2 regions of the Cohnella hashimotonis genome follow, and region 1 is predicted to be linked to the other one. Evidence: predicted binding sites of a transcription regulator. Region 1 holds the regulator's gene; the other holds the start of a gene.
What was found. The regulator NrdR, encoded in region 1, represses ribonucleotide reductase genes. The targets are predictions, from matches to a motif close to AACACNATATATNGTGTT.
Positions count from the first base shown of each region.

Region 2: nrdI (class Ib ribonucleoside-diphosphate reductase assembly flavoprotein NrdI) is a predicted target of NrdR. The motif match lies at 1,545-1,562, and genes of this name have one in related genera.

Region 1 covers NZ_JAGRPV010000001.1:4,770,626-4,775,783, reverse strand. Annotated here, with positions in the region: gene KB449_RS19270 (MntP/YtaF family protein) at 1-563, shown strand, start outside; gene coaE (dephospho-CoA kinase) at 877-1,485, shown strand; gene KB449_RS19260 (lytic transglycosylase domain-containing protein) at 1,482-2,063, shown strand; gene KB449_RS19255 (alpha/beta-type small acid-soluble spore protein) at 2,147-2,368, opposite strand; gene nrdR (transcriptional regulator NrdR) at 2,485-2,946, shown strand; tRNA gene KB449_RS19245 (tRNA-Ala) at 3,112-3,187, shown strand; gene KB449_RS36555 (helix-turn-helix domain-containing protein) at 4,244-4,384, shown strand; gene KB449_RS36550 (IS3 family transposase) at 4,407-4,616, shown strand; partial or broken gene KB449_RS36545 (IS3 family transposase) at 4,559-5,158, shown strand.
Region 2 covers NZ_JAGRPV010000001.1:4,352,921-4,358,078, forward strand. Annotated here, with positions in the region: gene nrdE (class 1b ribonucleoside-diphosphate reductase subunit alpha) at 1-944, opposite strand, end outside; gene nrdI (class Ib ribonucleoside-diphosphate reductase assembly flavoprotein NrdI) at 931-1,290, opposite strand; gene KB449_RS17655 (helix-turn-helix domain-containing protein) at 1,764-2,663, opposite strand; gene KB449_RS17660 (ThuA domain-containing protein) at 2,820-3,557, shown strand; gene KB449_RS17665 (futalosine hydrolase) at 3,728-4,420, shown strand; gene KB449_RS17670 (1,4-dihydroxy-6-naphtoate synthase) at 4,420-5,158, shown strand, end outside.

The sequences.
Region 1 (5,158 bases):
TAGGCGCCGTGATTCTTATAGGAATCGGGACTTGGGCTTTAATCCAGTTCGCGAGAAATCGCAAGGCGGATAAAGAAACAAGCGTCGAGGCGAACAGCGAGTCGGCTGACAGGGAACAGAGCGAGGCGACAGCGGCGGGCATCCCGGTTGGGAAATCTCTCGCTCCGGGATCCGAGGGGGATGCGCCGCATGCAGTTGACGCCGAAGGCGTCATGCCGATGCTGACGTTGGAGCTTCGCGTATTCGGCCTCATCATACAAATATTGCGTACGCCGTCGGTCGCGGACGTCGACCGGTCGGGCATCATCACCTCCGGCGAGGCGCTGCTGCTCGGCATAGCATTATCGCTGGACGCTTTCGGGGCTGGCATTGGAGCTGCGCTCGTCGGCTTCCCCGCCGTCCCGACGGCTATCTTGATTGCGGCGGCGAGCGGCATGTTTCTCTGGGCGGGCATGCGCGTGGGATTTTTGGCGTCGGGTCTGCGCTGGGTTCAGCGTTTGACCGTGCTGCCGGGCATTATTTTAATCGTAATGGGGATATTCAAGCTGATGCAGGCCTCCTGAGATCCTGCGTTGCAGGGTTCTTTTTTCGGCTCATGCCATTATCCCATTGACTCAGCAGGTTCGATCGGCAGCCGGCGTGAACAGGGTGGTTTAAGCAGCTTGGCTTGAACAGTCTGGCTTGAACAGCTTGGCTTGAACAGCTTGGCTTGAATAGCCAGGCTTGCACAGCTTGAAGCCGTATCTGAGCCGAGGGGATAATGGCATGGCAGGGGAGCGCCGGCGCTGAGCGAGCGGTATAATCATTCAATGAGCGGCAACCCTTTTATTTGGAGCGAAAGACGGCATACTTTGCCGCTGCAAGGAGGTTGGCAGAATGAACATCGGATTGACCGGCGGCATTGCTACCGGCAAGAGTACAGTCGCGCGTATGTTGGTTGCCCGGGGGGCCGCGCTTGTCGACGCCGATCGAATTGCCCGGGAAATTGTCGAGCCCGGACAAGCTTCTCTCGTCAGGATCGCAGAGCGTTTCGGCGCAAAGGTCATACGGGAGGACGGAACGCTGGATCGGCGGCTGCTGGGTTCGATCGTGTTTGCGGATGCGGAGGAGCGCAAAGCGCTGGAGGCGATTACGCATCCGGCCATTCGCGAGCTGATGCGGGAGCGGATCGCTGCACTTGAGGCGGAGCGGCCGGACAGATTGGTCGTGGCGGATATTCCGCTGCTGTACGAGTCGGGGCTGCAGCATTTATACGAAGGTATCATGGTGGCGTACGTGCCTCGCGAAATCCAGCGAATACGTCTGATCGAACGCGACGGGATGACGCCTGAAGAAGCCGACAAGCGAATCGGCGCGCAAATGGACATTGAAAAGAAGCGGCAGCTGGCCGATTACGTCATAGACAATAGCAGAACAATCGCCGATACGGAAGCGCAGCTGGATCGCTTTTGGCGGTCGCTCAAGTCCGGAACGGTTCCGTTATGAGCAAAAAAAGGACGAGGCCGAAACGAAAACGCTGGTTTTTGGCGCTGTTCCTCATTATCGTGGCGTTGCTGTTTATCCGCTCAGAATGGCTCGGCAAGATGGTGTACCCTATCCAGTACCAGAGAGAAATACAGTCCAACGCGGATCGCTATGCCGTGGATCCTCGCCTGATCGCGGCTGTTATACGGGTAGAATCCAATTTCGAGCCGAACGCAGTCTCGCCGAAGGGGGCGATCGGCATCATGCAGATCATGCCGGATACCGCGGAGTGGATTCTCAAGCAAGACGACTTCGGCAGCATTACGACCAAGCTTGCAGGCGAGCGGGCAGATGCCGGAATACGTCTGGGCTCGTGGTATCTCAAGGAATTGCTTCGACAATTTGACGGCGATCCGGTCAAGTCCCTGGCGGCTTACAATGCGGGACCCGGCAAGGTAAAGCAGTGGCTGCGTGACGGCAAATGGGACGGCCGCGAAGAGACGCTATCTGACATTCCTTACGGAGAAACCCGGCGATATGTGCAAAAGGTGCTTTTTTACCGCAAGAAATACGACGAACTGTATGACAATTGGTCTTAAGCGCGTTAAAATGGAAAAGAAGCCCTGAAGCGAGAAGCTTCAAGACTCCTTATTATTGAATTACCTAGGTGTAGAGCAGAAACTTAGAAACGGCCTGCGAGTTGTTGCTCGGCGATTTGCACCAGACGCTTAGTGATGCTGCCACCGATCGAACCGGTGTCGCGAGTAACCATGTTCCCGTAGTAACCGTCTTGCGGGATTGCGATGCCGAGTTCTTGAGCAACTTCATACTTCAGTTGGTCAAGCGCACCGTGAGATTGAGGTACCACCAGGTTGTTGCTGTTGCTGTTGTTTCCTTGGCTCATGTTGTTCACCTCCTCGCGGTTGGTAAACGTATTATGTGCCTTATTCCCGGAATCATGTAAGGGAAGGCTTGGAAATTTAAAAAAAGTTTCTCTCGTCGAAGGAGAGCCGTCGATATATGAAATGTCCTTATTGCGACTACAACGGTACGAAGGTGCTGGACTCCCGTCCGGCCAACGACAACAAGTCGATCCGCCGGCGTCGCGAATGCGAATCCTGCAATCGCCGCTTCACGACGTTCGAGATGGTCGAAGAGACGCCGCTCATCGTCATCAAAAAAGACGGCAGCCGCGAGGAGTTCAGCCGCGAAAAGCTGCTGCGCGGCCTGCTGCGCGCTTGCGAGAAGCGCCCGGTGTCCGTCGGACAGCTCGAGATCCTCGTCTCCAACGTCGAGCGCGAGCTGCGCAACACCGCCCAGGCGGAGATCGACAGCAACATGATCGGCGAGAGCGTCATGGAGCAGCTGTACCCGGTCGACGAAGTCGCCTACGTGCGCTTCGCGTCCGTGTACCGGCAGTTCAAGGACATCAACATGTTCCTTAAAGAGTTGAACGTTCTGATCAACAAGCACGGGATTTGACCTGCCTGTGCAAAATTCATGTAAATGGCGGACAGGCTCTGCTCCCCACCGGGCAGAGCTTGTAAGCTTCGCATTTATCAACAAATCTTGGTCTAAATTATTGTTGACATAGCTTTTCATCCTGTGGTAAGATCATTCTTGTCGCCAACGAACGACAGATCATATGGGGCCATAGCTCAGCTGGGAGAGCGCATCGCTGGCAGCGATGAGGTCAGGGGTTCGATCCCCCTTGGCTCCACCAAATGCAAACTTCAGACACGCCGATGAGGCGTGTTTTTTGCATTTGGTGGAGCCCCGTAGGGGGCGAGCCCCAGGGGGGCGTTCCACGCGCAGGGAGCCGGAGGCGGACGAGCATGGCATCGATATCTACCGCAGCGCTCTACTTCGGTGAATGCGCTTCGTCAGCAAATTGAATCAGGATATCGTTATCCCCCTTGGCTCCACCAAACAACGACTATTTACCACGTCCACTTGGACGTGGTTGTGAGCGTGACGGCGTTTGTGTTATGCAATTTACAATGCTTGCGAGCTCAGTCGTCTGCGAGATAGCCGAGTCATCCCTATGTGAACAGAAACTGAGATTACTGTCTCGTCGAGCCGTACATGGCCCAAAAGCGGGGCACGCACAAAAAAACCAAGATCGTGCACATCATGCCTCAATGGTGGAGCGGTCGAGTACATTTTGGATCGAGCCGTATTGGTCATTGGAAACGCCGAGTCGATCGCGCGCCAAGGCGGACCGCCTGTTCTTTATCGGTAACGGCATCAGTTCGTCATAGCGCTTAAAGACTCACTCAAACTGAAGTAGATTCCATACTTTCACTTGGAAGCGTAGACCGCATGGGACATAAGCAAGTACGCTTGTCCTGATCGGGAACGATGTTCTCATCATCTACTTCCGCGAAGATCTTTGCAGAAAGCAAGACACTGCCCAGACATTCGAACTTTCACAACCGTCTTGTGAGGATCTGAGCGTAATAAAGTGATTGAGCGATAGCGGTAGCGTGCCAGGGATGAGTGGTATCCAGAGCGATACAGCTCTTGTGGTGCTCTATCTGTAGCTGCAGTCGTATAAGCTCGCTCGCTAGGTATGAGTGGATTAGCCGCAGAATTTGGCGAAGAGTGTAACAGTGGAGTGAGAGCGGCCGCAAAGGGTGGTGTGGTGTTCGGTGACATTAATGTTGGTATCTGGACATTAATGTTGGTGTTCCGTTGCTGTTCTGAGCTAATAAATATCAACTACAAGTGGTCTCGATGATAATAATCATTCGGGAACATTTTTATAAGGCGGGGGAAAATGGACTCCATTGGAGCAAGGATCAAGTATGTCAGAAAACTTCATGAACTAAATCAAGTAGCATTTACTCAGGCAATCGGCATTTCACAAGGGACTCTAAGTGAACTGGAAAGCAATAAGTTCCATCCTTCTGTAGAATAAGCAGGAGAAGCAGCAACGCCTTCTGGTCAAAATCAAAGAAATCATCGGGGAACATGACAACAGCAATTACGGTGTTCAGCGTATTCTGCTGGCGCTGTTACAAATAGTTGTTACGACCAGCTACAGCACGGTCTATAGAGTTATGAAAAAGCACGGACTGCTAAAAAAGCAAAGCGCCATCCAAACGGTATTACACGTGAGGATGCCGCAGCGCAAAAGAGCGAGAACCTGATCCAAAGAGACTTTAAATCCTCAGCACTTAACCAAAAGTGGCTATCAGATATCACCGAAGTCCCTTGTTCAGACGGCAAGCTATATCTGTCCGCGGTACTGGATTGTTTCAACGGAGCGGTCGTAGGCCTCGCCATGGGCGACAACATGCGTAAGGAACTCTGCATTCAAGCCTTTGAGAACGCTTGTAAAGCGAGAAATGCTCACGGAATGATTTATCACAGCGATCGAGGCAGCCAGTTCACGAGCCATGCTTTCCGGGAAAGTCTGGCTAAACGAGGTGCCGTTCAGAGCATGAGCGGCACAGGGCGTTGCTATGATAACGCAAGGATGGAAAGCTTTTTTGCTACGCTAAAGAAAGAGAAGCTTTACAAGATCAACACAGAACGCTATTCAATGGCTTACATTAAATCGATTATCTTCAGATACATTATGGTCTACTACAACAGGCGAAGGATCTACTCCTCGAATCCAGGGGGATGGCCCCCCAATTGTTTATCGAGAAAGAATGCTGTCACAAGCAGCTTAGTAACGGGATTCTGA
Region 2 (5,158 bases), 420 kb from region 1:
ATCTCGTCGATATCCATATCGTCCAGATGCTTGCCGTAAGCCTTGAACACCGTATATGGGGCGAATACGTGCAGCGGCTTGTTTTCCTCGGCCAGCTTGTAGAATTTCGAAGGAACGATCAGGCCGATCGACAGCGTCTTGAGACGGGTTTTCTCGTCTGCGTTGATCTTCTTGCTGTCGAGGAACTCCATGACGTCCCAGCCGAAAATATTGTAGTAGCCGGCGCCCGAGCCTTTGCGTTGGCCCATCTGGTCGGCATAGGAGAAAGCGTCCTCCATCAGCTTGAGCACCGGCATGATGCCCTTGGCCGCACCTTCGACGCCCTTGATGCTCTCGCCGCGCCCGCGCAGCTTGGACAGGTTGACGGCGACGCCGCCGCCGATCTTGGACAGCTGCATGCAGGTGCCGAGCACATGGTTGATCGAGTTGAGCGCATCGTCCATCTCCAGCAGGAAGCAGGATACCATCTCGCCGCGGCGGCTCTTGCCCGCGTTGAGGAAGGTCGGCGTCGCCGGCTGCACGCGCTGTTCCATCATGGCCTGCGCCAGAAGATGGGCCGTATTGACGTCGCCGCGCCCCAGGTGCAGCGCGACGATCGCAACGCGGTCCGGGTAATGCTCCAGGTAGATGCTGCGGTCGTTGCTCTTCACCGCGTAATCGGTGTAGAACTTGGAAGCCGCCATATAAGAAGGAAACTTGAAGTCGTAGCCGTGCGCAATCCGGTACACCTCTTCGACCTCGTGCTCCTTGTACTTTGCAAATACGTCCTCGTAGTAGTCGTTCTCGATCATATAATGGACCTTGGACAGATGCCCCGTGAACGACAGGCTGCGCTGCTTCACTTCTTCCATAAACGCATCGACGGCCTCCAGGTCCTTGTCCAGTTGAAAGAATCCGTCAGCGTCGCGCTGCATCAGCAGGTTGTTCAATTCAATATGCCGCAACTGCGCTCACCTCCCGCTTAAAATTATCGACGTCGCGCTGCGTTCCCGACAGCTCGAACTTGTAAAGCACCGGTACCCCGTACCGCTCGGCGATCGTATCCGCGCTCTTCGCGAAGCCGTTCCCCCAATTGCGGTTGCCGCTGGCCGATACGCCAATCATCTTGCTTGCATTGCGCTCCAGGAAGGAGACCACGTTGTCCGGCACTTGTCCGAACCCGGTCGTATAGGTGACCAGGACGAACGGCTCGTCCAGCGTCTCGGTCTCGTCGATCGGCACGGCCGGCAGATTCAGCTTGCCCACGAACCTCCGTACATTCCCCGTCTTCGATGCGTATGCGATCAGCATGGCGCAATCCCCCTCCTGAAAAGTTGAAAATATGTAATAAAATAGAAGAATCGGCGCGCAGAAATACGCTGTGCGGGCATCACGAAAAAGCTTTCGCTCGTACTGCAATGCAGCCTTCGAAAACCCGCCGAATATCCTGTTGTTTGCACCGCCGGCACTGGCTTGCCGGGTCAACTTATCGTCATTTTCCGCTACCGTTTATTAACCAACGCCCGCGGAGTTCAAACCGATATGTTGAGGACATTTATAAATTTATATCAATATATTGTGCCTGTCAATCCATGGAGCGGCTTAAAATTTATAAGATGCAGGCAGGAATTCGCAAAACCCGCGTCCCGCAAGGGTTACGGTCGATTAAGATCGATTCGTAAAAAAACGACGGGCAGACAATTGCTGCCGTCGGCCCGTCCATACTACATATAGGGGGACTTCTTGTCCGATTTGTCAAGGGATTGTTTTCGAATTTTTCGCCGTCAATTGCGCATGCGCTGTCTGAACTCTTTGGGCGAATGCTGGTTGTGCCGCTTGAACAATTTGTAGAACTGCGCCATGTTCCAGATGCCCACCTCGAAGCTGACCTCCATGATGCTAAGGTCGGTCGTAAGCAGCAGGCGCTCCGCCTTTTTGATTCGGTTAAAATTCACGTAGTCGACGAACGGGATGCCCATCGTGCGCTTGAACGTCTTGATGAAATGATGGTAGCTCATGCCGAGCAGGCGACGTACGTCGTCCACCGCGATCTTCTCCCCCAGACGGCTCTCCACATAGTCGAGCACCGGCCGCATCCGCACGATGCCCGCCTCTTCCGTCCCCCGCAGCACGCCGCGGTCGTCGCCTCTGAGCATCAGCAGGAGCAGACGCTTGATCGACGCGCTGACCGCGATCTCGTAGCCCGTACGCCCCCTGTACGTCTCCTCGTAAATATCGGCGATCAGCGCATGAGCCTCGTTCCGCGCCGAAGGACTTGCTTCAAATATGTAGTTCAAATCCTCAAGCGGACCGGTCAGCTCCGAGAAGTGATGAAGGTAGGGCAGAATGCTCTGATCGAAGTGCCGCACGAGATCCACCTGGAAAACGATGTATCTGACAGGCTTGCCAGCCGCGCTCCACGTCCTGTGCGGCCGGGAGGAACCGATTACCATGACGTCCCCCGGCCCGAGCATCGTCAGCGACGACATCGTCTGCACCTCAAGACCGCCCTCGATGATCGCCAGAAACTCTACTTCTTTATGATAATGCCAATGCCAGGCGTCCGTGGCTCGGCGAATCCGCTCCGCGCCGTGGAGCTCCCACACTTTGAGGAACAGCAGCGGATTTTGGTACACGACTTTTTCGTTGACCGCGTCCGCGTGCGTATCGATAGCGTTCGGCATTTTGGATCGTTCACCTCTTTAATAGCTTCATCAAGCAGTATAACACTTTTGAATATAAATGAATTAAGATCAGACATATTCCGGCAAGCTCCGATTGTCTATACTGAGAACAAGAAAGCATATACAAGTATACGAGGATCGGGAGGCTGCATTTAAATGGCACAGCGTATCAGAGTCACCGTATGGAACGAGAACCGCCACGAAAAAACGAGCGAAAAGGTGCGCGAGGTGTACCCTGAGGGCATTCACGCCGCAATCGGGCAAGGACTCGGCACGGACGAGTTCGAAGTTCGCTACGCAACGCTCGACGACGACGAGGAGCACGGACTGTCCGAGCAGCTGCTCAGCGAGACCGACGTCCTGTTCTGGTGGGGACATATGGCGCACGGCGACGTCAAGGACGAGATCGTCGAGCGCGTGCAGGGCCGCGTGCTGCGCGGCATGGGGCTTATCGTGCTGCACTCGGGCCACTTCTCCAAGATCTTCAAGAAGCTGATGGGCACGTCCTGCGATCTCAAATGGCGCGAAGCCGACGAGAAGGAACGCATCTGGGTCGTGGCGCCCAATCACCCGATCGCGGAGGGCATCGGCGAATACATCGACATCGAGGCCGAGGAAATGTACGGCGAGCACTTCGACATCCCGGCGCCTGACGAGTTGGTCATGGTAAGCTGGTTCGAGGGCGGCGAAGTGTTCCGCAGCGGCTGTACGTTCCATCGCGGCCAAGGCAAGATTTTTTACTTCCGCCCCGGGCACGAGACGTATCCGACCTATTACAACGAGCAGATTCGCCGCGTGCTGAGCAATGCCGCCAAGTGGGCCGCGCCTTCGACGCGCGAATACCCAAAGTACGGCAACCACAAGCCGCTCGAAGCGATCAAGCCCAAGTCCTGATCCACGCGTTTAAAAGACAGTCCCGCCGGTTCGCGCCGGCCGGGCTGTCTTTTTCTCTTAGGCAGGCTAGCTTTGGATGTCCCTTCACTGCCGCGGGCAACTGCGGTAAAATAGAACGATGCCTCCGTGACGGGACATGAACGATATGGGACGAAATGGAGATGAAAAGAATGACGGAAATGACGGGAACTCGGGGGGAGCCGGGAATTCCTCCCGAGGCCCGAATCCTTGTGATGGCCGCGGTAGAAGCGGAACGGGACGCGGCGCTCCGCGGCTTGGACGGCGACAGCCGCTTCGAGGTGCGGCTGTGCGGCGTCGGACCTGCGAGCGCGGCCGCCCGCACGGCCGCCGCTCTCGCCGGCGGCGAAGATTGGACGCTCGTCGTCAGCGCCGGCATCGCGGGCGGTTATCCCGAGCGGGCGCCCGTAGGGACGCTAGCCGTCGGCGCCGCCTCGATCGCCGCCGATCTTGGCGTCGAGACGGCGGAAGGTTTCGTCTCGGTCGACGAGCTCGGCTTCGGCACGTCCGTCCTTGCGGCGGACGCCTCGCTCGCCGAAGCGCTGCTGCAGGCGCTGAACAAGGCCGGGCTGGTCGCCGTCGCCGGTCCGATCGTGACCGCGTCGACGGCAACGGGCACGGCCTCCACGGCGGCCGTGCGCGAGGCTCGCGTGCCAGGCGCTGTCGCCGAGGGCATGGAGGGTTACGGCGTGGCGGTTGCCGCGTCCGATGCGGACAAGCCGTTCATTGAATTGCGCGCGATCTCCAACGCGGTCGGTCCGCGGGATCGCGACGCCTGGCGGATCGGAGACGCGCTGGCGGCGCTGTCCGCCGCGTTTGCCATTTTGAAGGAGGTCGAGCTGTAATGAAAATCGCGTACTCGCCTTGCCCTAACGACACTTTTGTATTCCACGCATGGTCGGCCGGTCTGATTGCCGGCGCGCCAAGCCTCGACGTGACGTATGCCGATATCGATATCACCAACGGCCTGTCCGAGGGCACCGACGGCCCAGAGGTCATGAAGATCTCTTATGCGGCCCTGCCTTGGACGCACCCGGACTACGCGCTTGTGCCATGCGGCGGCGCGCTGGGCCGCGGCTGCGGTCCGCTCGTGCTCACTGCAGGCTCTCCCGCGGACGGCCAGCCGGACCCCGCCCGTCTTGCCGGCAAGACGGTGGCCGTTCCGAGCGAACGCTCGACCGCCTACCTGCTGTTCCGGCTCTGGGCATCGCAGAACGTCCCGGGCGGCGTCGGAAGGATTATCGTCATGCCTTTTCATCAGATCATGCCAGCCGTGCAGCGCGGCGAGATCGACGCCGGCCTCGTCATCCACGAAGCCCGCTTCACGTACAAGCAGTACGGCCTCTCGATGCTGCAGGATCTGGGCAGCTGGTGGGAGCGGGATACCGGCCTGCCGATTCCGCTCGGAGCCATCGTCGCGAAGCGCTCGCTCGATCTGGAGGCGATAGCGAACTGGATTCGCGCTTCTGTCGACTATGCCTGGGCGCATCCGGAAGCTTCGCGCGAATATGTCATGTCGCACGCGCAGGAGCTTTCGTCGGAGGTCGCCAAGTCTCATATCGACCTGTACGTGAACGGCTTCA